One region of the Pseudoalteromonas ruthenica genome, then DNA from elsewhere that is predicted to be linked to it. Evidence: predicted binding sites of a transcription regulator. Region 1 holds the regulator's gene; each other region holds the start of a gene.
What was found. The regulator sigma-54, encoded in region 1, starts transcription at its own class of promoters, with help from an activator protein. The targets are predictions, from matches to a motif close to GTTGGCACGNNNNTNGNNT.

Region 1 (7,416 bases):
CAGCGAGGTCGATAAAGAGTTGGCCGAAGAGCTGGTAGTTAGCCTAGATGGTGTAAACGATGTAGAAAACCAGCTAACGGTTATGAACAACGAAGAAGGTATGAGCCACAATGATGATGCAGGAGATACTGGCAGCGATTTAACCGACGCTAAGATCTCGACGGTAATCACTACTCGTCTACTGTTTGATTCAGAAGTCGCTGGCACTGACATTGATGTTGATACCGACCAAGGTGTCGTTACGCTTAAAGGCAATGTTGATAGCGAAGCCGAGCGTGACCTTGCGATTAAAATCGCTGAAAACACAGAAGATGTTCGTGAAGTAAACGATGAACTGCGAGTAATGGCTGAATAATTAGTTGTAAGTTCTCGGTAGAAGGCCCAGCGTTGCTGGGCTTTCCTTTATCTACAAGCAGGCTTAATTAGCGGAGCAATCATGGACATTATTAGAATCATTTTCTCAATTCTTATTCCCCCACTAGGTGTATTTTTGCAGGTGGGCTTAGGAATGCACTTTTGGCTTAATATTTTACTAACCCTATTGGGCTACTTCCCTGGCCTTATTCACGCTATCTACATTATTGGGCGGCGTTAAATAAGGAACCAAGTCGCGGTTCCAAGGAATGCGAAGATACCTACGATGTCGGTAACTGTGGTCAGCACTACATTACCGGCGAGCGCCGGGTCGATATTCATTCTCTTCAGAATTAAGGGAATAACCGCACCAGCAATACCCGCAGCGAGGAGGTTCATAAACATCGCAAAGGCGATCACTAAACCGATTGTTAAATCCCATTTCCAAAGCGCGATGGCGCTACCGATAAGCAAAGCCCACAGCACCCCATTCAAGGCACCGATGGCGAGCTCTTTGGTCAGTATAAATTTCTGGTTGGTGGCGTTAATATGGCCAAGTGCGAGGCCTCGAATAACCAAGGTCAGCGTTTGCGAGCCGGCCACGCCCCCCATTGACGGCACAATACCATTGAGCACGGCTAAAAATGGCAAGATACCCAAGGTGGTTTCGAAAAAGCTCGCCACAAATGCGGCCAGCATCGCGGTCAATAAATTTACTCCAAGCCAAACGGAGCGCCGCTGAGTACTTTTAAATACCGGTGCAAAGGTATCTTCTTCATCATCTAGACCGGCTAAGCTCAGTAAACTGTGTTCAGCGTCTTCACGGATAACATCGACGATATCATCAATGGTAATACGCCCAAGTAAGTGCGCCTGATCGTCGACCACAGGGGCCGAAATCCAGTTGTGGCGCTCGAACAGCTGCGCCACTTCAGACTCATCCATGGTGATTGGAATAGATTCACACTCTTCATCCATGATGTCGCGCACGATGGCATCTGGCATGGTGGTTAGCAAAGAGCTCAATGGCATTGAGCCTAAAAAGCAGTTATTTTTATCGACTACGTAGAGCTCATCAGTGCCTTCAGGTAACTCGCCTTTGAGGCGTAAGTAGCGCAGCACCACATCAACAGAGACATCGGGACGGATAGTCACTGTATCGGTATTCATCAGCGCCCCAGCTGAGCGCTCTTGGTAAGACAGAGCCGTAGTTGCACGGTCTCTATCTTGGATATCCATTGCCTCAATAACGTCTTTATAAACGGGCTCTGGTAAGCTTCGTAATACTTCCCCTAAGTCATCATCGTCCATGTCCTCTGTCGCTGCGGCGATATGCTCAGGCTCCATGCGTGAGATAATGCTCAGGCGTACATCTTCAGAGAGCTCTTCAAGTACATCACCTTGGACATCAGGGTCGACGAGCGCCCATAGTTTAGAACGTGTCTTATGGGGCGATGATTCTAATAATAATGCGGTATCACAGGGCGCAGTTTTGGCGAGAAGCCTGCGTACATGAACAAACTGGCCGCTATTAAGAGCTTCGGTGACTTCTTGAAGTTGTTGCAGCGGGTAATCTTGTTCATAGGCTTCTGGCATAGGCATCCCTTAAATACAAAAAATGGGGTGGGAAATAGCGTGCAAGCAAGCGCTTACAAGCCGTTGATTAGTTTAACCTAACTAAATCAATGATAGCAAAAGTAAATGCCTAAGGGTTATTCTTGTTCGTGGAACTTTTCTGCAATGAGCGCCCCGATAGCTGCCAACGCGGCGTCGGCATCAGGGCCTTCACACTGCACGCGCACTTCCTTACCTTTGCCGCTCTCAAGGAGCAGTAAAGCCAAGACACTGTCGGCCTGTGCGCTCTTATCACCTTGATATAACATTATTTCGGCATCAAAATTCATCGCCAGTTGCGCCAATTGTGAGGCTGCACGAGCATGTAGGCCTAACTTGTTTTGAATAATAAAAGTACCTTCAACCATCACTATTTTTCCTGCTCTCGATGGCGAATTTTCACGTTCGGATAAGTATCTAAAAAGCGCTCTCCCAAAGTTTGGGCAAGGTACACTGAGCGGTGTTGACCCCCAGTGCAGCCAATAGCAATGGTTAAATAACTACGGTTATTACGCTCTAGGTGGGGTAACCAAGTTTGAACAAAAGTTTGGATCTGCCAAGTGAACTTTTGCACGATTGAGTGACTGGCTAGATAATCTTGAACGGGTTGGTCTAACCCTGTGAGCGCCTTTAGTTCAGGTTCCCAATGGGGATTGGGGAGAAACCGCACATCAAACACATAATCAGCATTTTTTGGAATGCCATGTTTAAACCCAAAAGACTCAAAAGTGATCAGTAATTGCTTGTCTTTTTTACCCAGCACTTTTTCACGGATCATCTCCGCCAACTGGTGAACACTGAGCTCAGTTGTATCAATAATAAAGTCGGCGTGGGAGATGAGTACATCAAGAAGCTGCTTCTCTTCACGAATAGCGACATCCAACGTCATATTTTGCATGGATAAGGGGTGTAGTCGACGAGTTTCAGAGAAACGCTTAATCAACGTTTGTTCGTCACTATCAAGGTAAAACAGCGAAGGCTTAGCAAACTCAGGCAGGTAAGCGAGAATGTCGTTAAATTCATGCTGTTCTTTGGGCAAATTGCGCACGTCTATACTGACGGCAATTTTGTCATAATTTGCTGAAACACTGCGCACCAAGGAGGGGAGTAAAATAACTGGGATGTTATCTACGCAATAGTACCCAAGGTCTTCGAGCACCCGTAACGCGACTGATTTTCCAGAACCCGAGCGACCACTGACAATGATAAGTTCCATCCGACAACTCCTTGTTTTACCCCAAGACGCACATTTAAACCACACCATGAATTAATACGGCGCGCATTAGTCGGCGATCAATTGATAAAGCTCTTGATCGCTGCTGGCTGAGCGCAGTTGTTTACACAGTTGTTTGTCTTTTAGTTTATCAGCAATTGTCGCTAAGGTCTTCAGGTGTTGTTCAGTCTCATTAGCCGGCACTAAAAGTGCGACAAAGATATCCACCGGACGGTTATCAATGGCATCAAAGTTAATGGCTTCGCGATTGGTTACAACAATGGCAATCGTACTGTCGATACCATCGAGACGGCCATGTGGAATAGCAACGCCTTTGCCGATGCCAGTACTGCCCAGCTTTTCGCGGGTTAGTAAAGCATCAAGTACCGATTGCTCGCTGAGGTGAGGACTGTGCTGATGAGCCACCTGAGAGAGGTACTCCAGCATTCTTTTTTTGCTATTAAAAAGGACCGCAGCTTTGCTGCAGTCCTTGGTAAAGAGTGAATCTAGGTTCATGTTAGTGACGAGATAATTTCTCTTTATGTTTAATCACTTGACGGTCGAGCTTATCAATTAAGCCGTCGATCGCCGCATACATATCCTGGTGCTCTGCGGTTGCGAACAGTTCACCACCGTTAACGTGAAGAGTAGCTTCTGCTTTTTGTGTTAGTTTTTCAATATCAAGAATGACATGCACATTATTTATATGGTCAAAGTGACGCTCTAATTTTGCAAATTTGCTATTCACATAGTTGCGAAGAGAATCAGTGATTTCTACGTGACGACCGGTAAGATTTAATTGCATAAGCATTTTCCTTCTTGTCTAACGTCTATATCAAACTTTTACGCTGATTTGACGGTGGAATGGCTAGCGATTCACGATATTTAGCAATCGTGCGCCGAGCCACTTTAATTCCTTGCTCGGCTAGTACGTCGGCAATCTTGCTATCACTCAACGGTTTAGCAGGATTCTCCGCAGCTACTAGCTTTTTGATCAATGCTCGAATCGCTGTAGACGAGCATTCACCTCCGTTTTCGGTTGTAACATGGCTGGAGAAAAAGTACTTCAGCTCAAAAATACCCCGTGGTGTATGCATATACTTTTGGGTGGTCACACGGGAAATCGTTGACTCATGCATTTCCACCATTTCGGCAACGTCATTAAGCACCATTGGCTTCATTGCCTCTTCACCATGTTCAAAGAATGCCTGTTGTTGTTGAACAATGCAATTAGTTACTTTAAGTAGCGTATCATTGCGTTGTTCCAAGCTCTTTATAAACCATTTCGCTTCTTGTAAATGCGAGCGAATAAATTGACTATCACTTTGTGACTTACAGCTTCGCGACATTGATGCATAGTGATCGTTAACGCGGATCTTAGGCATACTATCTGGGTTTAATTCAACCACCCAGCGGCCTTTAACTTTCTTCACCGATACATCTGGAATCACATACTCTGACTGCTCTCGCACAATCGTGGCTGCAGGAGTCGGATTTAAACTGTGTATCAGTGTCATCACCTCTTTTAACTGCGCTTCTTTAAGCTTAGTCTTTTTCATCAAGGTGCGATAGTCACGACTACCAAGCAAATCAATATAGTTACAAACTACCTCTTTGGTCTCTTCAAGCCAAGGGGTTTGTGGGTCAAATTGCTTGAGCTGGATCAACAAGCACTCTTGTAAAGAACGCGCACCAATTCCTACTGGATCAAAGAGTTGGATACGCTTAAGAACGGCTTCAATTTCATCGAGCTCGATACCATCGTCTTGTTCATCATGATTCAAGCTTTCCAGCAGATCTTCACAACTGACTGTTAAAATGCCGTTGTCATTGATGGCTTCAATAATGGCTGTGGCGATGGCCTCGTCGGTGGCACTAAAAGGTGTTAATTGCAGCTGCCACATTAAATAATCGTGTAACGACTCGGTGGTTTCGCCTTGGTAGATAGACTCATCTTCTGGCATAGGCCCAGAGGAGGCAACGGGAGCCGCACTAATATACTCATCCCAAGACACATCCATGGGCAAGTCTTCACTGATGGACTCGTTGTTCATGGCATCAGCACTTTCAACTTCATCCTTACTGGCGCTGGCCGTCTCGGCGGTATCGTTATTTTGGTTGTCGGACGTCGACTCTTTTTGCTCTTGGTTGTCGTTATTGTCGGCGTAATTGTCTTCTTCAACTTCAAGTAATGGGTTGGCGTCCAACGCCTCTTGAATTTCTTGTTGGAGATCCAAAGTACTGAGCTGCAACAGGCGAATCGCTTGCTGCAATTGTGGGGTCATTGTTAATTGCTGGCCTAGGCGCAGCTGTAATGATTGCCTCATGTATCTCTAACAATCCTTTAATCGTTATAATCTAAACTGCTCACCCAAATAGACGTCGCGAACCGTTTGATCGGCAAGAACTTGCTCTGGAGTACCAGAAGCAATGAGCTCGCCATGGGAAACAATGTATGCGGTTTCACATACGTCTAGGGTCTCTCGCACGTTGTGGTCGGTGATTAATACACCAATGCCACGATTGCGCAGATGCTCTATGATTTTCTTTATATCTAACACTGAAATAGGGTCGACACCAGCAAAAGGTTCATCCAACAAGATAAACTTGGGGTTTGCCGCCAATGCTCGCGCTATTTCTACCCGGCGACGTTCGCCACCAGATAACGCCATTCCTTGTGAGTCTCGAATGTGCTGTATATTAAACTCATCAAGTAGGCCCTCAAGCTCGCTTTCACGCTCTGCTTTGCTTAAGCCCTTGCGGGTTTCCAGGATGGCCATCAAATTTTGAAACACTGTCAGCTTTCGAAAAATAGATGATTCTTGCGGTAAATAACCAATACCTAAGCGCGCACGAGAGTGCATCGGCATCAAGGTGATATCCTCATCATCAATACTGATGGTGCCTTTATCACTGGGTACCAAGCCAACTATCATGTAAAAAGTAGTTGTCTTACCGGCTCCATTAGGGCCGAGCAAGCCGACGATACTACCTGCTTGTACTTCTAAGCCCACACTTTTGACGACCTCCCGGCCTTTATAGCTTTTCGCTAATTTTTGTGCTTTAAGAGTCGCCATTATTGCTCTTTCTCCGGCGTATCGTCACTTTGTGGTGTTAATGTTGTGCGCACTCGTGTGCTGGAGTTTTCATCCTTTTCGGCGGTGATCAGCTGTTTGGCAATATCATAGCTTATGGTTTCGGCAACGATATGCTGGTCGGCCATGGCAATCTTAGCATCACCTTGAATTTTAAGGGTCTCAGAGGCGACGTCATAACGAATTTCCAGCGCCTGTGCAGAAATCTCAGTGCCATCTTCCATCACTTCGGTGTACACAGCTGGTGAGCCGGTGGCTACGAGCAATTGCTTGTTATCACCCAATTCTGGACGACGGTGAGCCTCAAGGCGGTCAGCTTTTATTTCCCGTTTGCCGTGAACAATATGCACGTTCTTATCAAAAATAGTGATATTTTCTTTGATCAGTGCTTGTTGTTTGTCGGCATCAATTAACACTTCCTTGGCGGTGATTTGCTCAGCAGTAGCGCTGGCAGAGCATAAGCCAATTGCGATGGATGTAATTAATGCACTGATTTTATTGGTCATAATATATTGTTCGCGTATGTTCTGTTAATTCAACTATCTCTGTATTGAGGTCTGCTTTCAAGCCTTGCCCGGTGATCTTCATATTCGGGCCACTTAATACTACAGTCTGCTCGGACTCCATGCGCTGGCTATCTATATCAACTTGAATGGCCTCAGCGCTGACCTTCTCAATCATCGCCCCTTCTTTTAAGTTGGTGGCGGTGACGTTATTTTCCAAGATCAAAATGTTGTTGTTGTATAAAGTCGCTTCATCGGCGTTTACCTGCCAATTTTCTGTTTCACCATATAAGGTAAATACCGGCTTGGTGAAATGCGTAAACCCGAGCTCTTGATACAGCTCCATTTCCTCAGCATAAACGGTGTGGCTTAACTCACCCTGATCGTTATAACTAGTCTGACTTAGCCCAGTTGCGATATAGTCGGGTGTGGCAATATGGTCTTGCTGAGCGACACCATCATCTGTCGACTTCATAAAATAAGGGTACCAAAGCCACGCCATCGCGACGATAAATAGCAGTGATATGAGCGCTCTCGCTGCGTTCATGTGCTACTTCCCTGTGTTCCCAGGCTATGTCCTTGGGCCAGCATCAGCAAATCTGTGAGCTCACGCACAGCACCAAAACCGCCCGGTAGC
Region 2 (7,416 bases), 1.1 Mb from region 1:
CAACTGATGAGTGCGAATATTGAGCACCGCAGCAACGACCCCTTCGCTTTTAGCTGCACACTGCCAGCCGAGCTGCAGGCATGCTTTGATAATGGCTTTTTCAATATCCTTATCACTGTGGTTTTGGCTCTGAGCCATAGGAATGGCATTATAAGGAAAGTCTCGCACTGGCACTGTGGTTTTGCAGGCACTCAGGGTGAATAAGGCCACCAAGGCAATGACAAGGGTGTGACGCATTTACTGATCTCCGTGTAAAAGCGTTATTGTCTCTTAAAAGTTATTATTACTCAAACCCTTGTATGTCGGTTTGTGTTAGCCAGTAGAAGCCGTGGTGGTGTCGCTATGATGGGTTTCAACCAAGCAGTTACGGCCACGGCTTTTTGCCTCGTAAAGGCCTTTATCCGCTTCAATCAGCATCTTTTTAATATCAAAATGGCCACTTTCTCGGCAAGTGACGCCGATGCTAATGCTCAGCGGCAGGCGCTGATGGTGCCAATAAAATGAGCCCTCGGCAATGGCCTTACGTAAGCGATCGCCCACTTTGAGCGCCGTGCGTTGATCGGTATTGGCTAAAATCACTGCGAATTCCTCTCCGCCAATACGCGCAGCTAAATCATCTTCTCTGAGTTGCTCGCGAATGCGCTGACTCACCCATTGCAACGCAGCGTCTCCGCCATCGTGACCAAACTGATCATTGACCTTCTTAAAGTAATCCAAATCTATCATCATGACTGCAAGTGGCTGCTGCTTAGCAATACACTGCGCGAGTCGTTTTTCGCCTTCATAGAAAAACGCACGACGATTGTACAAGTTTGTGAGTGGGTCGAAATTAGCTAAGTTAGTGAGTTTAGCTTCTGAGCGTATGAAAAAAAGCATCGGAAACACTAGTGCCGTGCACGTGGTCAGTAGTAAGTGAACAGCAAGAACTAACTGTTTGGTCCAAGGTGGTAATGATTGCTCCCAGTGCAACAAATTGGTAAGCAACAGGCCCGTTTGAACCAACATTACCAGCGCATGCAAGGTGACGAGAACAAGCAAAGTGGCGGCATATATATTGCCTTTGGTTGTTGTTCTAATAGCCGCTGCAGCGGCAAAGAATAGTGTGGCAATAGCCATAGAGGTGTAAATCTGCCCCCACAGTGGTTGGTGGTGCAACAACGCCAGTAACAACGCACTGAAACCCAGAATAAAATAGATAAACAACGGGTTATGGTGTTTTGAAGAGCTGTACCAGAGTATGCCTCTTAGCACCAGCAATGGCGCTGTTATCATCAATAGTTGGGCGCTGTAATGGGTCAGTACCGGCAAGTCGATAAACACACGCAGAGTCGCGCTTATTTCAGCTAAACTAAATACCAGACAAGATAATCCCCAATACAAAAAGCTTCGTTGCGCACGTTGGTAAAACACCAACAACAAAAAGACGCCAATAAAGGCGTTGAGTAAAGTCGATACCACTATCAATGTTGGTAGATGTAACATGGCACTCGGGATGTTGGGGTGACACTTGAAGTTTAGTTCACCTACTTGGCGTCGCAACCCGCGCCATGGGGAGTTACTCAGTAAAGATAATTAAAATATCGTTAATTAAGCGTAAATATGGTGGTTTTGGCGAATGCGGTGAACTGGCTTAATCTCCATCTGACTGAAACTAAAGGAATTAATATTTGGCGCTGATTTTGCTTAGGTAAGCAAAACGACAACAGGAGTGTGAACATGAGTGTTCCTTTAAAGGACAGGCCGTTAGCGCAAGTAAAAGAAGAGATCATCGATCAGCTAATTTTAAATTACAGTCATGGTGAAATTTCAGCGCAGGCGTTTGAACGTCGCCTTGATCAAGCGTATGACTGCAGCTGCCAAGAGCAACTAGCAACATTGGTTGCTGATCTGCCGCTGCACAGCGACCCACGCTACAACAGCGAGAAGGCGGCACGTATGCGCACTCCTTTCACGCAAAGTAGCGAGCAGGTTAATGGTGAGAAAATTACCGCCATATTAAGCTCGGACCAACGCAGCGGTGAATGGGTTGTCCCTAAAGAGATTCATCTAAACAACTATTTGGGAAGCATTGAATTAGACTTTACCAACGCTATCTTTTCTCACCCTGAAGTACACATTTACGTTAATTGTATTTTGGGCAGTGATGAAATTGTGGTGCCAGAGAATGTAGATGTGCAAACTCAGACCACCAATATCATGGGGTCACTGGTTAATAAGCGGGTCTCACTTGGGCCGCGATACGAAGATAAACAGCGACCGCGCATTATTATCCATGGGCGTATTATTCTCGGGAGTGTGGAAGTCAGTATTAAGCGAACGATGAAAGAGAAATTAAAGGCCTTTGCCTTTGATTTACGTGATTTATTTGATGGCCGGGAGCAGAGTAAAAGCCGCAACCGATATGATGGCTAAAATGTCGGGGCTTGTTCATAGCAAGCCCCGTAAACAGATTAGTCCTGAGAGTACTTTTCTAGTTTGTTGTAAAGTGTTTTCACACTAACACCTAATTGTTCAGCGGTATCCGTTTTGTTGCCGGCGTTCTCTTCCAAGTTTTTCAAAATTGCCGCTTTTTCCAACTCTTCCAAGGAAACGCCAGTAGGAATATCGACGCTGTTGCTGGCGCTTTTGCTTACTGATTCACCCAATGAAAGATGCTCGGCTTTGATTACGTCATCGGCCAAGATCATCGCTCGTTCAATGGTGTGTTTTAGCTCCCGAACGTTGCCTGGCCAGTTATAAGCAGCAATGCGGCTAAGTGCATCGGTAGCGATACGTTTGTGGCTCAATTCTTGGGCATTACGGTAGGCCAGGAAATGCTCAGCGAGGCCGGTGATGTCATTGCCTCGATCGCGCAGTGGTGGCACTCGGATAGGGAAGTGCGCTAAGCGGAAGTATAAATCCTCACGGAAAATGCCATCATCAATGGCTTGTTGCGGGTTACGGTTGGTTGCACAAACAATACGCACATCAGCATGTTTCACTTGTTGACTGCCTACGGCGCGATACTCTCCGCTTTCGAGCACGCGCAGTAACTTAACTTGTTGCTCTAATGGCATCTCTGTTACTTCGTCTAAAAACAGCGTACCGCCTTTAGCTTGGTCGAAGACCCCTTGGTGATCGCGGTGAGCACCTGTAAATGCACCTTTAACATGACCAAATAACTCACTATCAATGAGCTCTGGGGAAAGCGCACCACAGTTTATCGCAACAAAAGGTGCTTGTGGCTTATCGCCAGCAATATGAACGGTATTGGCAACGAGCTCTTTACCTACACCACTTTCGCCAATAATCATCACGTTAGCATCAGTGCGTGCGACCTTACGAATAGTACGATACAACTTGTGCATAGACTTAGAAGAGCCAACTAATAAACCAAATTGGTCAAGGTCGCTGGACTCAACAGCTTTACTTGATTGGCTGGCTTCACCAAACAGTTCGTAGCTGTCTTGCAGAGTTTCGCTAATCAGTTCCAAATCATACGGGGCACGGCAGTGGAACCCGGCACCATCGCGCATCAACTTATCAAGATATGGATTTGGCTTACCTTTACTTAAAAATAGAAACTCAACGTGCGATAACGCGTCGGTGTCATTTAGGGTGTTGTATCCTTGTTCATTGAATTCTTCGAGTTCCACCAATGCAATATCACACCCCGACTGGGCAACTTGCGCTTCCCACGGCTCAAACTCGTTTGCGTAGACCAGCTGAAACTTTTTTAATACTTCTAATTTAGCCAGCTTCGAGACCAGCTCGGGATCGCTGAGTTGTACAAACATTTTAACCTGGTGCATACATCACTCTCCTTGAAAGAGTTGTAAAAATAACAAGTCAGCGGGTAGATGTTACTCGGGTTCAGCGAGGAGGTCCTTCTAACCTTCTGATTTATAATAAAATAAATAATGGTATATGAATTGCAGGTGAACTTGGTACATCAGCGACCATAGGAGTCTAGATATGGTTCATCTTGACCAAACACAAGCAAAACGTGATAAAAAAATTGCCAAAGATATTCTTAAGCTGAACCGAGATGCGGCGACGTTTTATAAGCAGGCAGCCGAACAGGTCGGTGACTACAACGTCAGGCATGTCTTTATCAATATGGCAAAAATACGGGAACAAGCCCAGTTATCTGTCTACGATGTGGATGAAAATCCCGATCACAGCAGTATAGAAAATACTTGGCTGGGTACAGCGATCGCTTGGTACGCGCAAGCTAAGAGTCATTTTTCTAACAGGCCTGAGCAGTCAATGATAATCGATCTCATTGAGTTCGAAAAGAAGTTATTGGCGAAAATAAAAAAAGCAGTCAGTGAAGCTCGCGACCCAGCACTCAAAGGCGCTTTAGCGAGTATTACTGCCGATATCCAGATGTGTATCGACCAACTCAGTGCATGTAAACCAGCGAATACTCGCAGCCACGCAACGCAGTGAGTACAATAACGGCCATAGCAATGTTTAACAACCCATACTATGGCCATGTCGAAAATATTTGTGATAGGTTTACCGCGCAGCGGCACCACCAGCGTGTGTGCTGCTGCGCTCGATTTAGGTCTTCGTACCGCCCACACAGCATATACTAAAGCGTGTTTTGAGCGCGCGGAGCTCGTCGCCGACACACCGTGCTTTAGCCACTACCCGGAGCTGGCTGAGCGCTTCCCTGAAGCAAAATTTGTGCTCTTGCAACGTCAACCAGAGCGTTGGCTGGAGTCTGTCCAACGCTTATTGCCGCGAATGAAAACCAATTTATTGAGCGATACAGGGGGGTTTAGTCCGCTTCTTAAAGCAAGTTACCATCGAGTATTTTCGCCTTTGAATGAACAAAGCCTAACTGATGGTAAGCACCTTGAATATTGCTATAAGCGGCATCAGCAACAGGTATCGACGTATTTTGCTCAGCAAGCGCACCGTTTACTGACAATTGATATCAGTGAGCCGCAGAGTTTTCAGCAATTTTGCCAGTTTGTTGGAGCCAATAGCACGAGCAAGCAATTTGCGCACCTTAACCAGCATAATAAGGTGATGGCTTGGCGCGACTTAAAGCACCCGCTGAAAGTACCCTCCACGCGCAACGGCAAGGTCGACAACCTTGAGGCGTGGCTTAGGGGGGAAGCGGTATGAGTGCGTGCAAATTTGGTATAGAATGCCGGCCATTGTTTGTATACCCATCATATTGACTATGTTCGAACTCAAATACCACACGCCAGCACAATGGACTGACGCTGTACTGGCCGATTTTGACACATTTTTACAAGACCATGCTGGCGCTGAGAAAAAAGCCTCGGGCATGGCGTTGTCAATGCTGTCTCACTACCCAGATAAACGCAAGCTCGTTAAAGCGATGACTGATTTAGCGCTCGAAGAGATGATTCATTTTAAACAAGTGGTTAAGTTGCTAAGCGAGCGCGATGTGAACCTAGGGGATGATAAAAAAGACCCTTATGTGAATCAGCTGCGAGGCATGTTTCGCCATGGAAAAGACGTGTTTATGATGGACCGGCTGCTGGTCGCGGTTGTGATTGAAGCTCGAGGCCATGAGCGCTTCGCGCTAATAGCTGACGCGTTGCCACCTGGTAAAGACAAAGAATTTTATGTCGCGATTGCAAAATCAGAAGAAAAACATAAAAACTTATTTGTTGAGCTTGCTTATGAGTATTTCGACAAGGCTGAAGTCGATGCGCGGTTAGCCCAAGTGATTGAGCGCGAGGCACAAATTTGCGCTTCTTTACCATTTCGTGCAGCCTTGCACTAATAACTCAAATTCGACTAGCGCGAGCTAGTCGAATTGCTTCTCGAGGGTGCGTAACTTAACCCCTAGCCAACATAAAATAAGGCCAAACACAAAGGCATACAGAGCGACTAGCCAAAGCATGGCAATAATACCTTGTCCGGGGTTGAAAATAAGGTAGCCACCAAATAACACCGACAATACACCACTGATTAATATAAGCGTGGTGCCCTGTAAATGTTTAGCTAATTTCACTGCCGCAACGATTTCTGTAACACCGATAGCGACTGCCCAAAAGGCGATGAGGTAGAGCATCACGTAGGCCGTTAGTTGGGGCATGATCAAGGTGATAATGGCCGCAACAATCCCCAAAAGGCCGGCTATTAAGGTGACAAACCAATAGCCGTTCTGGCCTTTTTGTTTTAACGCCAGCCAGACTCTTGAGCCGCCATCAAGTAAAAAGAAGGCCGCAAAAATAAAAATTAACACGTTGATAGTTAATTGCGGTGATAACCAAGCGATGGTCGCAAATATGATTGCTACTAAGCCTTGCAGTATGAAAATGGGCCATTGTCCGGGTAGTGACTTTGCGATACTCATCATCCCTCCTCGCGATAACAACACAGTCCAATAGGTTGTGCCCGTGCTATTTATCGATGCAGCCTGCAAACAGGCTAAGTGGTTAAATTGATAGTGCCAATTGCTTAGTCAATCTAGCAAGTGCCTGCTTTGAAGGCAATTTATATCGACCCACGTGCGCAAGTTTGGCGCTTATGGCTATGCTTTATAGAGTGCGAGAACAGATGGATGATGTGATGAACCCTTGGCGTAGTTTCAAATGTGGGCTTTTGGCCCTTGCCCTTGTTTTACCTTACTCGCTTGAAGCCAAAGTTACGGTGAAAGAAATTTTAAACAATGAGCAACAACAGGCAAAGGATAACAGTGAGCACGCCGAGCAGTCTACGTTACCAGACGATGAGGTTGCTACTAACGAGCGCCTAATAATCGATGAGTTTAATCGACAAACGCCGCGTAGTGCTATGCAGGGATATTTGCATGCAGCCCACCAACGCGACTTTGAGCGTGCGGCGCACTACTTGGACTTTCGCAATTTATCGCTGCGAGCTCAGGCGATGAATCATGCTGAGCTCGCGCACACCCTCTATTTGGTGCTTAATCGCACTTTATGGGTAGATACGCAGGCGCTGAGTAATCACCCCGCAGGCAGTCGTAGTGAGCCTGTGCCTAGTTATCGCGACCTAGTGGGAGAGATAGACACCTCACGAGGAGCGGTGCAAATTTTATTGCAGCGTGTGCCCGGTGACACCCCGGGTAACTACATATGGAAAGTGTCCAATGCGACCGTAAACCAAGTGCCATTTTTACGCCAAGAGTTTGGTTATTCTCAAGCGGGTGAGTGGCTGTACCGCCACCTACCTCATGGGGTATTTTTAGGGGTTGAGTTGTGGCAATGGGTTTATTACAGCCTGAACCTGCTCGCATTTTTACTGATTGCTTATCTAAGTACGCGCATTTTTCTGTATTTGCTATTGCGTGCTAAAGCCGACGTGAGTCAGCCAGCAAAAGCGTTAGTAACCGGGCCATTATGTTTTTTACTGGGGATTGTGTTGGCCCGCACTTTCTCCTCTGAGGCTAATTCCACCTTGGCCACCCGAGCTATATTCGAAGGC
Region 3 (7,416 bases), 430 kb from region 1:
AGTCACAGCAGGATTCTCAACAGGAATTTCAGTCAGCATTGGAGCGTTTAAGTACGTTAATTAATTTCGATGGCGGTGATTTACAAGACGCGTACGAGCAGCTCAATGATGACTATGAGTCAAGTCTCGCGGCGGCTGATGAGGTCTCAACTAACATTGATAAAGTAGAAGATGTAGCAGAAGCTTTATTTGACGAATGGGCCGATGAACTAGAAGAGTACCAAAGCGCCGCTCTAAAACGCGAAAGCAGTAAAAAGTTGCGTGCCACTGAACGCCAATTTGAGCAGCTCCTGCGCTCTATGCGCGCCAGCGAGGCGAAGATGCAACCCGTGTTAGAGTCTTTACAAGACAACGTGCTCTACCTTAAGCACAACCTCAACGCGCAAGCAATCGCCGCAATAAAAGGTGAATTCACGAATCTTAAGCGCGACATTCAAGTACTTATTGATGATATGAATCGTTCAATCGAAGACTCTAACCGCTTTATTGAGCAAATGAATCAAAGCTAACTCTCTTTGATAACCCACTGCCCGCATGATGGCGGGCATGTTCTACTTGTTGTACTACAGTAAACTGCCCCACCCCACTATCTAACTTTTCAATAGTCATGGTGAATGGCCATGCCCCTTGGCCATCGACATGTGTTAACCGCATATCCAGCACTAAATGTTCTTGCCTATCTAGGAAAAGAGTGAAATGAGCAAGACTTTATTCCAACGATTTCACACAGGTAACAACACCCAGAGCATTTGCTTTAGGCATAAAAAAACCCGCAACACAGTGCGGGTTTTTCAAATTAAGGGCTAATTAGCTCTTCTTTGACTCACGAGATGCGCGCTTACGCTCGCTCTCAGTCAATAATTTCTTACGGATACGGATGCTTTCCGGAGTCACTTCTACCAGCTCATCATCATCAATGAACTCAAGCGCTTGCTCAAGGGTCATCTTGATAGGTGGCACAAGTGTTTGCGCTTCATCAGTACCTGAAGCACGCACGTTGGTTAACTGTTTACCTTTTAGGGCATTAACCGTAAGGTCATTGTCACGGCTGTGAATACCGATAACCATACCTTCGTATACTTCAACACCATGGCCGATAAATAGCTTACCACGCTCTTGCAGGTTAAATAGCGCGTTAGTCAGCGCCTTACCTTGGGCATTCGCTATCAATACACCGTTCATACGCTGGCCGATCTTACCGCCTTTGTGTGGGCCGTAATGATCAAACGTGTGGTACATCAAACCAGAACCTGAGGTTAACGTCATGAAATCAGTCTGGAAACCAATCAAGCCACGGCTTGGGATCATAAAGTCCATACGAATACGGCCTTTACCATCTGGAGACATATCAGTCATTTCTGCTTTACGTAAACCCAGCTGCTCCATGATAGAGCCTTGGTGCTCGTCTTCACAGTCGATAGTCACTGTTTCGTAAGGTTCTTGGATTTCACCATCAACTTCACGCAAAATAACTTCTGGACGAGACACGGCAAGTTCATAGCCTTCACGACGCATGTTTTCGATAAGTACGCCCAAGTGTAGTTCACCACGGCCTGATACACGGAAGCTATCAGGGTTATCGGTCTCTTCTACGCGTAATGCCACATTATGAACTAGCTCGGCTTGCAAACGTTCAAGGATATTACGTGAGGTGACGTATTTACCTTCTTGGCCAGCAAAAGGTGAGGTATTTACAGAGAACGTCATGGTAACAGTAGGCTCATCAACACTCAGTGCTGGTAACGCTTCAACCGTGTTGACATCACAGATGGTATCCGAGATTTTCAACTCGCCAAGACCACTCACCGCGATGATGTCGCCGGCAGTTGCCTCTGTCGCATCATGACGGTCAAGACCTAAGTAAGTAAGCACTTGGCCCACTTTGCCGTTACGTTTACTGCCATCAGCACCGACAATAGTAACCTGCTGATTTACTTTCACAGTACCACGCTTAATACGGCCTACGCCGATAACGCCAACGTACGAGTTGTAATCAAGCTGTGAGATTTGCATCTGTAGCGGCCCTTCTGGATCCGCATCTGGTGCTTCAACTTCTTTCACGATGGCTTCAAACATTGGCTCCATGTTGTCAGAAGGCTCATCTAAATCGAGCGTTGCCCAACCATTAATCGCTGATGCATAAATAACTTTAAAGTCTAACTGTTCGTCGGTTGCACCTAAGTTATCGAACAAGTCAAATACTTGATCCATAACCCAATCAGGGCGTGCACCCGGCTTATCAACCTTGTTAATAACAACGATTGGCTTCAGCCCTTGCGCGAACGCTTTTTGCGTTACAAAGCGCGTCTGCGGCATTGGCCCTTCTTGTGCGTCAACAAGTAATAGTACGGAGTCAGCCATCGAAAGTACGCGCTCTACCTCGCCACCAAAGTCGGCGTGCCCAGGGGTATCGACGATATTGATATGGTAGTCTTTCCAGTTGATTGCCGTGTTTTTAGCTAGGATGGTAATACCACGTTCTTTTTCAAGATCGTTCGAGTCCATCACTCGCTCTTCGTTGCCACCACGGGTTTGTAGTGTGCCCGATTGCTCAAGCAATTTATCAACCAAAGTCGTTTTACCATGGTCAACGTGTGCGATAATCGCGATATTTCTTAACTTTTCGATGCTCATATATTTACTTAGAGGCTAACCCCATATTTCCTAAATGATCCACACCCAGCGGCGCGGGCCACCTGTGTCGAGTTTAAAAGGTCGCGTATTATCCCTTATAACGCCACTAGATGAAAGTTTATCCAGCTAATTAATTTACTTCCGTGCCTAACATAGCCTAGTCGCTTGACATAAAAATGACACCGAGACTGTGCTATCAGTGTTTTTTGGTGCGCTCACATCCTTATTTGAGTCATCCCTTGATACATGACAATGCAGCCTGAAAAATTTGCACTACAATGTAGCAAGTTCGCACCCTATTGGTGCAAAAAATAAGTTTGAGATTACCAAATAGAAAGTAACCCCCTACTAAACAGACACTTATACTTTTGGCATGGTTTAAGCTTACCCATGCACAAATGCAGTAAATTGCAGCAAATAATAATCCATAGTTGGAGGACACATGTCACAATCGGTATTAGATTTTATTAAAGAGCACGACGTAAAATTCGTTGACCTTCGTTTCACCGACACCAAAGGTAAAGAGCAGCATGTCTCTATTCCTCATCACCAGGCTGATGAAGATTTCTTTGAAGACGGTAAAATGTTTGACGGCTCTTCAATTGCAGGCTGGAAAGGCATTAACGAGTCAGACATGGTGCTGATGCCTGATGCTGAAAGCGCTAAGCTTGATCCATTCGCCGAAGAAACCACACTTATCGTACGTTGTGACGTTGTTGAACCTTCAACTCTTCAAGGCTATGAGCGCGATCCTCGCTCTGTGGCCAAGCGTGCTGAAGAATATATGCGCTCAACAGGTATTGCCGATACGATTCTGTTTGGCCCTGAACCAGAATTTTTCCTTTTTGACGATGTTAAGTACAAAACAGATATGTCTGGGTCAATGTATAAAATCGACGCTGAAGAAGCATGCTGGAACTCAGATAAAGATTACGAAGGCGGTAACACTGGTCACCGTCCTGGCGTCAAAGGTGGTTACTTCCCAGTTGCTCCAGTGGACTCATCACAAGATTGGCGTAGTGCTACTTGCATGGTGCTTGAAGAACTCGGCCAAGTCGTTGAAGCTCATCACCACGAAGTAGCAACAGCTGGCCAAAACGAAATCGCCACCCGCTTTAACACCATGGTTTTGAAAGCGGACGAAATTCAAGAGATGAAGTATGTTATTCACAACATGGCGCACCTGTATGGTAAAACCGCTACTTTCATGCCTAAGCCTGTGGTTGGCGACAACGGTTCAGGCATGCATTGTCACCAATCTCTAGGTAAAGATGGTAAGAACATCTTTGCAGGCGACAAGTATGGTGGTCTATCAGAAGAAGCGCTTTACTACATCGGTGGTATCATCAAGCACGCCAAAGCTATTAACGCCTTTGCTAACGCTTCGACAAACTCATACAAGCGCCTTGTTCCGGGTTTCGAAGCACCTGTTATGCTTGCTTATTCAGCACGTAACCGCTCAGCGTCTATTCGTATCCCTGTAGTTCCATCAGAGAAAGCTCGCCGTATTGAGGTACGCTTCCCAGACCCTACAGCGAACCCATACCTTGCCTTCTCAGCGATGCTAATGGCGGGTCTTGACGGCATTAAGAATAAGATCCACCCTGGCGACGCCATGGATAAAGATCTATATGACTTACCTGCAGAAGAGGCAGCAGAGATTCCAACAGTGGCAGCGTCATTGCAAGAAGCCCTTGATTCACTTGATGCGGATCGTGAATTCTTGACGCAAGGCGGCGTATTCACTGACGACCTTATTGATGCATACATCGGCTTGAAATCAGCTGAAGTAGAAAAGCTCAACATGACTACACACCCTGTAGAATTTGAAATGTACTACAGCGTGTAAACCGCATAACTACCACTTAGTTATATCATGTGTGTTCTCAAAGCCTGCTTAGCAGGCTTTTTTTATGGTAAAAAAGTTGTAAATAGACTAAAGTTAGGGTTTAACCAAGTAATTGGTTAATTTTCGGCTAACTATAAGAATAATAAACGTAAAATAGGAAGTAGCGTGACAACGAAGTGGTCTATCTTATGCGTTTTCATGGTTCTGGGTTTGAGTGCCTTTAACGCCAACGCAACCAATAAAAGCATCTATGTATGGAAGGATGAGAACGGTGTATTAGTTTTTTCTGACTCTCCAAGAAAAGGAGCTGAGAAGGTAAAGTTAAACTCCCCAGCGATGAGTATGCCCTCAACTGACACGCAAATTCTTGAGCAAGATAATAGCGCTGACCAAGGAGTTAATTTCTCCGTCGCTATTACCACTCCAAATCAAGAAGAAACAATTCGTGATAACACAGGCTCTGTACATGTTACCGGCCAAGTATCACCGCGCTTTATGCAAGGCCACCGCGTGCAACTTATGCTCGACGGAAAGCCTTACGATAAACCACAATCATCAACGGTGTTTGTTATGCGTAATGTTGATAGAGGGGCGCATCAAGTACGGTTGCGCCTAGTGGATGGCAATGGTAAACAGCTGGCCACTTCTGAACCTGTGACATTTTATTTGCATCGCCGTTCAGTGATCACAGGCCCTTAAGCTGCATATCACTCCGGGTTGCGCACCGATTGGGCAACCCGGCTAAATACTGCTAAGATAACTCGCACCAAGTTGGTGCAATACCGAAATTAATAATGAAGCTTCCTCGTGATTTTTTCCAACAAATGTGGGAAAACCTACATACCGCTATTTTAGTCTTAGACCAAGATTTCAATCTGGTGTATGCCAATACCAGCTGTACCGAACTCCTTGGGCTAGGCTTAAAACGCATTGTGGGCCAGCCTTTCAAAGCATTATTTAATTACCACTCGGTAGAATTAGAGCGCATCGCTGACTATACCCTTAAACAAGGGGTCGATTGCCACCAACACAGAGCTGACGTGGTATTCGTAGACTCTCGCCATGCCAATTTGGCGCTCAACTGTCGGCGTTTAAGCCACCAAGATCAGTATTTTCTGCTGTTTGAAATTCGCCAAACCGACGAAGAAATTCGCCTTGATCAGGCGTCTAACCAAATGCATCAACACCAAGCGGCGCGTACCTTAATTCGTAACCTTGCTCATGAAATTAAAAATCCTTTAGGAGGAATACGCGGAGCGGCGCAATTATTGCAATGTGAGGTTGATCAGCAGGAGCGGGATGAATGTGCACAGCTTATTATTGATGAGGCTGACCGTTTACGCCATTTAGTAGACAAGTTACTCGGCCCGAATCAGCGTTTACAAAAACAGGCTATTAATATTCACCAAACACTGGAGAATGTTTTACGCCTTTGCACTTTGGATAGCAGCAAGGCAATTACCTTGCACAAAGATTATGATCCGAGCATTCCAGATGTAAAAGCTGATGGTGATAAGTTGCAACAAGTGCTTCTCAATATCGTGCGCAATGCTATGCAAGCACTCAGTGAAGGGGGCCATATTAATGTTAAAACCCGAGTGCGATACCATGTACGCCGACACGATACGACACTAAAAAAAGCCCTGCAGATCAAAATAACTGATAACGGCCCGGGCATTGCTCCGGAGGTTAGAGAGACCTTGTTCTACCCCATGGTGACCAATAAAGAGGGGGGCTCAGGGTTAGGGTTATCTATCGCCCAAACTCTCATAGACCAACACCAAGGGTTTATCGAATGCGATAGCTGGCCGGGCCATACCGAGTTTACACTATACTTGCCACTGTAATTGGGCCACGAGGTATACGATGAAATCTGTTTGGCTAGTCGATGATGATGCGTCAATTCGCTTTGTATTACAAAAAGCACTCTCCCGTGCAGGCTATGAGGTAGAAAGTTTCGCCAACGCCCATGATGTACTCAGTGCCTTGGAGTTTTCAAAACCGGCCGTGTTGCTCTCGGATGTGCGCATGCCGGGTATGGATGGCATGCGCTTATTGGAGCAGATCAGCGAAGATAACCCCAATCTGCCGGTGATCATTATGACGGCCCATTCAGATTTAGACTCTGCAGTGCAGGCATTCCAAAAAGGCGCCTTTGAATACCTAGCTAAGCCCTTCGACCTAGAAGAAGCTGTTAGTGTTGTTGAGCGAGCCATGCGTGCGCATTCGCAGAAAAAAGCGAAAAAGGCCAATAGTGAACAAAAGCGTTCAGTTATTATCGGTGAAGCCCCCGCCATGCAAGAGGTGTTTCGCGCCATTGGCAAATTGAGCGCATCAAGCATGAGCGTACTTATCAATGGCGAGTCTGGCACCGGTAAAGAGCTGGTTGCCAGTGCCTTACACCAGCACAGCCCACGTAAAGACAATCCGTTTATCGCCTTAAATATGGCGGCCATCCCTAAGGATTTGGTGGAGTCAGAGTTATTTGGTCACGAGAAAGGCGCGTTTACTGGGGCTGACAGCGTTCGTAAAGGGCGCTTTGAACAAGCAAATGGCGGAACGCTCTTCCTTGATGAAATTGGCGATATGCCACTTGATGTGCAAACTCGCCTATTGCGTGTACTCGCCGATGGCGAATTCTACCGTGTGGGCGGCCATCAAAGTATAAAAGTTGATGTGCGCATCATCGCTGCCACTCACCAGGATTTAGAGCGTTTAGCTCAACAAGGTAAGTTTCGAGAAGACTTGTTCCACCGCTTAAATGTGGTTCGCTTAAAGCTGCCAGCTTTGCGAGAACGTCCAGAGGACATAGAGCAACTGGCAGAGTACTTCCTCAATAAAAGCGCACAAGAGTTAAAAATTGATAGCAAGACGCTAAGCCCTCAAGCATGCGATCAAATGCGCTTGTTCAATTGGCCTGGAAATGTGCGGCA
Region 4 (7,416 bases), 780 kb from region 1:
AAGGGTTGAGCTCAGCACTAACCTTTGTGGGTGAGGCTAATGAACTGACCACCTCAGGTGATTTGTGTGCAAATATTGATAAGCACCACGAGCCCATTATTGTGCTCGGGGCACTCAATAACGGCGAACACCAGCAATTAATTAAAGCGCATCCAGAGTTACCATTTTTATTAATTGGTGAAACGTTAAAGCCCTTATTAGATATCGCTAACGTCATTGGCCTTATAACCGAGCCTTTTCACCATGATGTAACCACCCAATTGCTCCATGACTGTCAGCAGTATGCGCGCATGAAGCCCACCCAAAGTGCGCACAATCCAAAAGCCTTCAATGGCTTAGTGGGGGATACTGAAGCCGTCAATCATGTTCGCTTTTTAATCTCTCAGGTGGCGAAAACGGAAGCAAATGTACTCATTCTTGGGGAGTCGGGCACCGGTAAAGAAGTGGTCGCTCGTAACGTGCACCTTCTTTCGGGACGAAGTTCAGGCCCGTTTGTGCCGGTAAACTGTGGCGCTATCCCCGGCGAATTATTAGAAAGCGAATTGTTTGGCCATGAAAAAGGCGCATTTACTGGCGCCATATCAGCGCGTAAGGGGCGATTCGAGTTGGCTCAAGGTGGTACATTGTTCTTGGATGAAATCGGCGATATGCCATTGCAAATGCAGGTTAAGTTACTGCGTGTATTGCAAGAGCGTACTTACGAGCGAGTTGGTGGTACCAAAGCCATTCAAGCCGACGTTCGAGTCATCGCAGCGACGCACCGAAACTTAGAGCAAATGATTGAAGCGGGAGATTTCCGTGAAGATCTATACTACCGCTTGAACGTTTTCCCCATCGAGAATCCGGCTTTGCGTGAACGTGGCGATGATATTGGCTTATTGCTCAAAGAGCTGACTAAGCGAACAGCCCAGCAAAGCGGTCAAAGCGTTAAGTTTACCGACCGCGCCATTGAAAGTTTAAAAGGCCATACGTGGCCCGGAAATATTCGTGAGCTCGGTAATCTTGTCGAACGCATGGTGATTATGTTTCCGGATCAAGTGGTTGATGTACCAGACTTACCGAAGAAATATCAGCATCTTGATGTTGAAGCATTTGTTCCAGAGTACCCCGAAGAGCTATTAGAGCGCCAAGCCCTGAATGATATTTTCGGTGAAGGCTTTGTTGATGACGATGAGCAACTACCTGCTGAGCATGAATCTGCAGCGGACAATATTGGGGTGCTGCCTGATGATGGAGTCAACCTCAAAGAATACCTTGCAGAGTTAGAAGTGAGTCTTATCACGCAAGCGCTTGAGCGCTATGACTATGTTGTTGCCCGTGCTGCTGAGGTGCTGGGCGTGCGTCGCACCACCTTAGTTGAGAAAATGAAAAAATATAATCTCAACCGCGATTAGCTTTGCCGCAGTAACACACGCGGTGCCAGCGCCCCTTAAGTAGTTAACTCAGGTTCAAAGCTAATACAAAGCGATCACCTGCTCTTTGCGAAAGCATTGGTTGTGGTGGTCGTTAACCATGCCACAAGCCTGCATATGAGCATACACTGTAGTGGATCCTAAAAATTTAAAGCCACGCTTTTTCAAATCTTTAGCAAAAATATCGGATTGCTCACTGGTTGCTACGTAATCTTCAGGACTCGCGATGCTGTTGACGCGCGGTCTGTCATTCACAAATTGCCATTGATACGCGCTAAAGCTACCAAACTGATGTTGAATTTCAATAAAGCGTTGAGCGTTATTAATAGCGGCATTAATTTTTAACTTATTGCGCACAATACCGGCATCATTGAGCAAGCGCGTGATGTCTTCGCCATCAAAAGCGGCAACAGTGTGAATATCAAAGTCAGCAAAAGCACGGCGGTAGTTGTCTCGTTTTTTTAAAATGGTATACCAGCTCAAACCAGCTTGTGCCGATTCGAGAGTAATAAACTCGAATAAGCGTTGATCATCATAAACAGGCACACCCCATTCATCGTCATGGTAGGCAACGTAATCGGGCTTACTTAAGTCCACCCAGGCGCAGCGAATACACATAAAAACTCCTTGTAGAAAGCATTATCAACTAATGTATCAGGTAACTGTTTTTTTATACAGTGTCATTTTTTTGATAGCAATAATAACAATGTAACTTTATGAATATTAAATAAAATAAAGTTGGTACGCTTTGTGCTTTTATGGATTAGACCTTGTGTTTAAGAGTGAAAATCATGGCATTAGCGAGTGTTATCAACCCACAAATCCTTCATCATGGCCAGTTTAGCCCGGCATTAGCGCAAGAGGCTTACGTTGGAGAGCTGAGCGACTTGCGGCTACAAGCCAGCTGGCTGAGTCATTTAGTCGATACCATGCCTGCGGGTGTGGTGGTGCTTGATGGACAGGGAATGATAGCCAAAGCCAATCAAATTGCCAGTGATATGTTAGGCGAGCCGCTCGAAGGTGAGAAATGGTTTGCGGTGATCCAGCGCTCATTCCGCCCGCAACAGGACGATGGCCATGAAGTGTCGTTGCGCGATGGACGGCGTATAAAATTAGAAATCCGCGCGCTCACGCCCGAGCCCGGGCAGCTTATTTTAATGACCGATTTAACGGAAACGCGTCGTTTGCAATCAAGAGTGGCGCACATGCAACGTTTAAGCGCGCTTGGCAAAATGGTGGCTACTTTAGCCCACCAAGTGCGTACACCGCTCTCGGCAGCCATGTTATATGGGGCCAATTTGGGCTCGTCGCGATTGAATAATCAATCGCGTGCCCACTGTCACGATAAGCTCATGTCGCGTTTAAAAGATTTGGAAAACCAAGTGAATGATATGTTGTTGTTTGCCAAAAGTGGTGAGCAGCAAGTCGTTGAGCCGATGTCATTAGGGCAGTTACTTAATGATGTAAATTCTGGCAGTGAAGCCATGCTTAGCGAGCATGAAGCGCATCTACAAGTACAGCTTCCTGAGCCCGATATCGAAGTCATGGGCAATCGTACTGCCTTGGCCAGTGCCATCAATAACTTGGTGCACAATAGTTTACAGGTGATAGGCGGTGGTGCGCATATTAAGATGCAGGCACGTCGTCAACGCACGAACAGTGATTATGTCGATATCATCATTAGCGATAATGGCCCAGGGATCAATGAAGAGATTATTGACAAAATTTTTGAGCCTTTTTTTACCACTAAGCGTCAGGGCACAGGTTTAGGTCTGGCTGTGGTTGCCTCAGTGGTGAATGCCCATAAGGGGCAAATAAAAGTAGAGAACCTTCAAAACGGTGGCGCGCAATTTACGCTAACGCTTCCTGTTTTGCACAGCAATACCCAGGAGCAGAGCAATGAATAACTATGTACTTGTTGTCGAGGATGACAAGGGGTTACGCGAAGCCCTAATCGATACATTAACACTGTCAGATATTCGCTGCATTGCAGCAAAAAGTGGTGAAGAAGCAATCATGATGCTAAAAGAGCACAGTGTTGCTCTAGTGGTCAGTGATGTGCAGATGCCCGGTATTAATGGCATTGAATTACTAAAAAGCATCAAGCTTAACTATCCAGACATGCCGGTATTAATGATGACGGCCTACGCCACTATTGATGATGCGGTCGAAGCCATGCGTCTGGGTGCCATCGACTATATGGCAAAGCCATTTGCCCCCGAGGTCTTACTGAATTTAGTGAGTCGTTATTTACCCAATGAGACGGCTAGCCAAAGTGGCCCAGTGGTCGCTGATGCCAAAAGTTTGGCGCTACTCGATTTAGCCAATAAAGTGGCTGACAGTGACGCGAGTGTCATGGTGATGGGTCCAAGCGGGAGTGGTAAAGAGGTATTGGCGCGCTATATTCACGACCAATCGCCGCGCAAAGAGGCGCCATTTATCGCTATTAATTGTGCAGCCATTCCCGAAAACATGCTTGAATCGACTTTGTTCGGTTACGAGAAAGGCGCGTTCACTGGCGCTGTGAACGCCTGTCCAGGTAAATTTGAGCAAGCACAAAATGGCACCATTTTACTTGATGAAATTACTGAAATGGATTTAGGCCTACAAGCGAAATTGCTACGTGTATTGCAAGAGCGCGAGGTTGAGCGCTTAGGGAGTCGCAAAACCATCGAGCTCAACGTACGGGTGTTGGCCACTTCAAACCGTGATCTCAAAGAAGCGGTCAGAGCCGGTATATTCCGGGAAGATTTATATTATCGCCTAAACGTGTTCCCGCTGACCTGGTTGCCGCTCAATCAGCGTCCCGGGGATATTATTCCACTGGCTGAACATTTATTGGAGCGCCATTGCCAAGCTAGCAAACAAGCGACTGCCTCGCTCAGTGCCGATGCCAAAGAGCGCTTAATGGCGCATACTTGGCCGGGAAATGTGCGTGAGCTTGATAATGTTATTCAGCGTGCGCTGATCTTAAAATCCGGTGACGAGGTGCACGCCAGCGCCATTTATATCGAAGAGTTCGTCACTGATGATGAAGTTGAGCTCAATGCGCACCAAGATATGCCCTCTGCGCTCAATCAACACTATGATGAGCTGCCAATGGCATCACCCCAAGGTGTAGATCAAGCCCATAACTTTAAAGATGAGCTTAAAAACAAAGAGCACAAAATAATTCTCGATACCTTAGCGCGCTTCAACGGTAAGCGTAAGGATGTTGCTGATGCCTTAGGGATCAGCCCGCGTACCTTACGCTACAAAATAGCGCAAATGCGCGAGCAGGGGATCCACCTTCCTGCATAGTCTCGTCATAATGTTCTATTTCAGCCCGGGATATGCTCGGGCTTTCTTGTGGGCGTCAAAAATATAGCTTGCCTAATTCTTCAGTGTCAAAATTAAAATAACAATAAGCCACTGTTAAATAACGATATTTTATTGGCATGACTTGTGCATTATTCAGGGTAAGTTTAATTAACTGAGTGATGCCCAAGATGAAAGTCCAAGCCAACTCATTATTTCAAGAAATGCAGTCGCTCGCGCAAGAAGCGCAAGCTCGTAACCCATTGAAAGAGGCACAAAACCAAGTGCCGCAAACATCGACCAGCCAATTTGGTGAGCTACTAAGTAGCGCAATCGATAATGTTCATAACCTACAGCAAGATGCTAAATCGAAAGTGGTTGCTGTGGAGATGGGTGATCGCCGCGTTTCTCTTGCCGAAGCAATGATCGCATCGCAAAAATCCTCTGTCGCATTTGAGGCCACTGTGCAGGTTCGTAACAAGCTAGTGGAAGCCTACAAAGACATCATGAACATGCCTGTATAACGGATAGCGGAGAAAAGTTGTGGCACAAGCAAACCAATCAACAGATTTAGCCCTTGCCGATGGCGGTGTTGACATGAACACCGACTCCTCGGGTGAACAGCAAGAACAAAAGTCTGGCTATTTAAGCGCCCTCAATGGCGTGGATATGCTACGACAGGTGACGCTGATCATCGCTTTGGCTATTTGCTTGGCCATCGCTATTTTTATCATTATTTGGGCGCGTCAGCCTGATATGCGCCCGTTAGGTAAAATGCCTACCGAGGAATTGATTCAGACCTTGGATTTCTTGGATGCGCAAAAAATCGATTATGAACTCGATGGCAACGTGATCATGGTTGCCGAAGATGCCTATCAAGATATAAAACTGAATATGGCCCGAGAGGGGCTTACGCAAGGCCCGCAATCTGGCACCGATATCTTGATGCAAGACATGGGGTTTGGCGTATCACAGCGTCTTGAACGTGAACGTCTCAAGCATTCTCGCGAGCAGCAGCTTGCGCGTACTATTGAAGAACTTAATAAAGTATCTCGCGCCAAAGTATTACTGGCCATTCCTAAAGAAAATGTATTTGCTCGTATTGAGAAGAAGCCTTCAGCAACGGTTGTTGCTACGGTTAAACGCGGCCGTAACCTCAACAGTGAAGAGATAGACTCTATCGTCGATATCGTCGCCTCGGCCGTGCAAGGACTGTCTCCTGAACGGGTCACGGTGACCGATCAAAATGGTCGTCTGCTTAACTCCGGTTCACAAAATTCGTTATCAGCGCGCTCACGTAAAGAGTATGAGATTGAGCGTCAACGAGAGCAGGAATATATAGAAAAAATTGATAGCATCATGATCCCGGTGGTCGGACTGGGTAACTATACTGCGCAGGTCGACTTGGTCATGGATTTCAGCGCAGTAGAAGAGACTCAAAAGCGTTACAACCCAGATTTGCCAGCGGTGCGCAGTGAAACCACATTAGAAGAGAATAATATTGGTGGTTTAGCGGTCGGCATTCCTGGTGCTTTAACAAATCAACCGCCAGTGAACTCTAACATTCCAGAGAATGCGTTGGACGAGCAAAGTGCGCAAACTCGCTCACCGTCGCGCAGCCACAAAGAAGCGACCCGTAATTATGAGCTTGATACCACTATTTCTCATAAACGTAAGCAGACTGGGGTGATCCGCCGTATCAGTGTTTCCGTGGCTGTGGATTACACACAAACGGCTGGTGCGGATGGGCAAACCACCAGTGCGCCGCGCAGTGCCGAGGAGCTCAACAATATTCGTCGCCTGTTACAAGGAGGCGTGGGTTTCGACATGCAGCGTGGTGATGCCTTAGAAGTCGTGAGTGTCCCCTTTGTACGTGAGGACCTGGGCGCGGTTGCTGAACTGCCACTGTGGGAGCAAAATTGGTTTATGAAGATAGTGCGTTTAGCACTGGGTGCATTAGTGATAATCGTGTTGATCATTGCCGTGGTTCGCCCCATGCTTAAACGACTTATCTACCCAGATGATACACTGGAAGAATACAATGAAGATGCGTTGAGTTCGGGTGTTGATATCGGTGATAGTACATTGGAGATGTTAAACAAAGATTTCGACTCGGCAGCGGTGGGCTTCTCCTCCGACGGGACACTGCAGTTGCCAGACTTACATGGTGATGAAGATCTCCTAAAAGCGGTTCGCGCCTTGGTTGCCAATGAGCCTGAACTATCCTCGCAAGTAGTTAAAGCATGGTTGAGTGAAGATGACTGAAGAACAACAGCAACTAACTAGCGGCTTCGATGTTGATAAACTCGAAGGCGTAGAGAAAGCAGCAATCCTGCTACTGAGCTTGTCTGAAGAGGATGCCGCGCAAATTCTTAAACACCTTGAGCCCAAACAAGTGCAAAAGGTGGGTATGACCATGGCCGCGCTTGATGACCTTAGTCAGGATAAGATCAGCGCCGTGCACAACCTGTTTATTGAGCAAATTCAGCAGTTCAGCACCATTGGCTTCCAATCAGAAGACTTTATTAAGAAAGCTCTGACAGCCGCATTAGGTGAAGATAAAGCGGCAAGCCTGATTGACCAAATTGTGATGGGCTCAGGTGCGAAAGGTCTTGATTCGTTGAAATGGATGGACTCCAAACAGGTGGCGAACATTATTCGCAACGAGCACCCGCAGATTCAAACCATCGTTTTATCTTATCTGGAG

Region 2: the regulator sigma-54 is predicted to act here: its motif matches at 1,667-1,685, upstream of PRUTH_RS08415 (LiaF domain-containing protein).
Region 3: the regulator sigma-54 is predicted to act here: its motif matches at 3,002-3,020, upstream of glnA (glutamate--ammonia ligase).
Region 4: the regulator sigma-54 is predicted to act here: its motif matches at 4,844-4,862, upstream of fliE (flagellar hook-basal body complex protein FliE).

The regions. Positions count from the first base shown of each region.
Region 1 is NZ_CP023396.1:2,904,095-2,911,510, reverse strand. Features, by position in the region: gene PRUTH_RS13700 (BON domain-containing protein) at 1-355, shown strand, start outside; gene PRUTH_RS13695 (YqaE/Pmp3 family membrane protein) at 437-595, shown strand; gene mgtE (magnesium transporter) at 592-1,950, opposite strand; gene PRUTH_RS13685 (HPr family phosphocarrier protein) at 2,067-2,339, opposite strand; gene rapZ (RNase adapter RapZ) at 2,339-3,184, opposite strand; gene ptsN (PTS IIA-like nitrogen regulatory protein PtsN) at 3,251-3,697, opposite strand; gene hpf (ribosome hibernation promoting factor) at 3,699-3,986, opposite strand; gene PRUTH_RS13665 (RNA polymerase factor sigma-54) at 4,012-5,508, opposite strand; gene lptB (LPS export ABC transporter ATP-binding protein) at 5,533-6,258, opposite strand; gene lptA (lipopolysaccharide transport periplasmic protein LptA) at 6,258-6,782, opposite strand; gene lptC (LPS export ABC transporter periplasmic protein LptC) at 6,772-7,326, opposite strand; gene kdsC (3-deoxy-manno-octulosonate-8-phosphatase KdsC) at 7,323-7,416, opposite strand, start outside.
Region 2 is NZ_CP023396.1:1,770,277-1,777,692, reverse strand. Features, by position in the region: gene PRUTH_RS08425 (hypothetical protein) at 1-237, opposite strand, end outside; gene PRUTH_RS08420 (GGDEF domain-containing protein) at 313-1,482, opposite strand; gene PRUTH_RS08415 (LiaF domain-containing protein) at 1,717-2,412, shown strand; gene PRUTH_RS08410 (sigma-54 interaction domain-containing protein) at 2,451-3,791, opposite strand; gene PRUTH_RS08405 (DUF2383 domain-containing protein) at 3,955-4,431, shown strand; gene PRUTH_RS08400 (sulfotransferase family protein) at 4,477-5,118, shown strand; gene PRUTH_RS08395 (MiaE family protein) at 5,177-5,749, shown strand; gene PRUTH_RS08390 (HdeD family acid-resistance protein) at 5,774-6,325, opposite strand; gene PRUTH_RS08385 (mechanosensitive ion channel family protein) at 6,541-7,416, shown strand, end outside.
Region 3 is NZ_CP023396.1:2,470,884-2,478,299, forward strand. Features, by position in the region: gene PRUTH_RS11500 (DUF2959 domain-containing protein) at 1-509, shown strand, start outside; gene PRUTH_RS19135 (hypothetical protein) at 484-654, opposite strand; gene typA (translational GTPase TypA) at 808-2,634, opposite strand; gene glnA (glutamate--ammonia ligase) at 3,077-4,483, shown strand; gene PRUTH_RS11515 (DUF4124 domain-containing protein) at 4,649-5,182, shown strand; gene glnL (nitrogen regulation protein NR(II)) at 5,278-6,330, shown strand; gene ntrC (nitrogen regulation protein NR(I)) at 6,350-7,416, shown strand, end outside.
Region 4 is NZ_CP023396.1:414,914-422,329, forward strand. Features, by position in the region: gene PRUTH_RS01940 (sigma-54 dependent transcriptional regulator) at 1-1,394, shown strand, start outside; gene PRUTH_RS01945 (DNA-3-methyladenine glycosylase I) at 1,455-2,030, opposite strand; gene PRUTH_RS01950 (sensor histidine kinase) at 2,204-3,319, shown strand; gene PRUTH_RS01955 (sigma-54-dependent transcriptional regulator) at 3,312-4,712, shown strand; gene fliE (flagellar hook-basal body complex protein FliE) at 4,901-5,233, shown strand; gene fliF (flagellar basal-body MS-ring/collar protein FliF) at 5,253-6,974, shown strand; gene fliG (flagellar motor switch protein FliG) at 6,967-7,416, shown strand, end outside.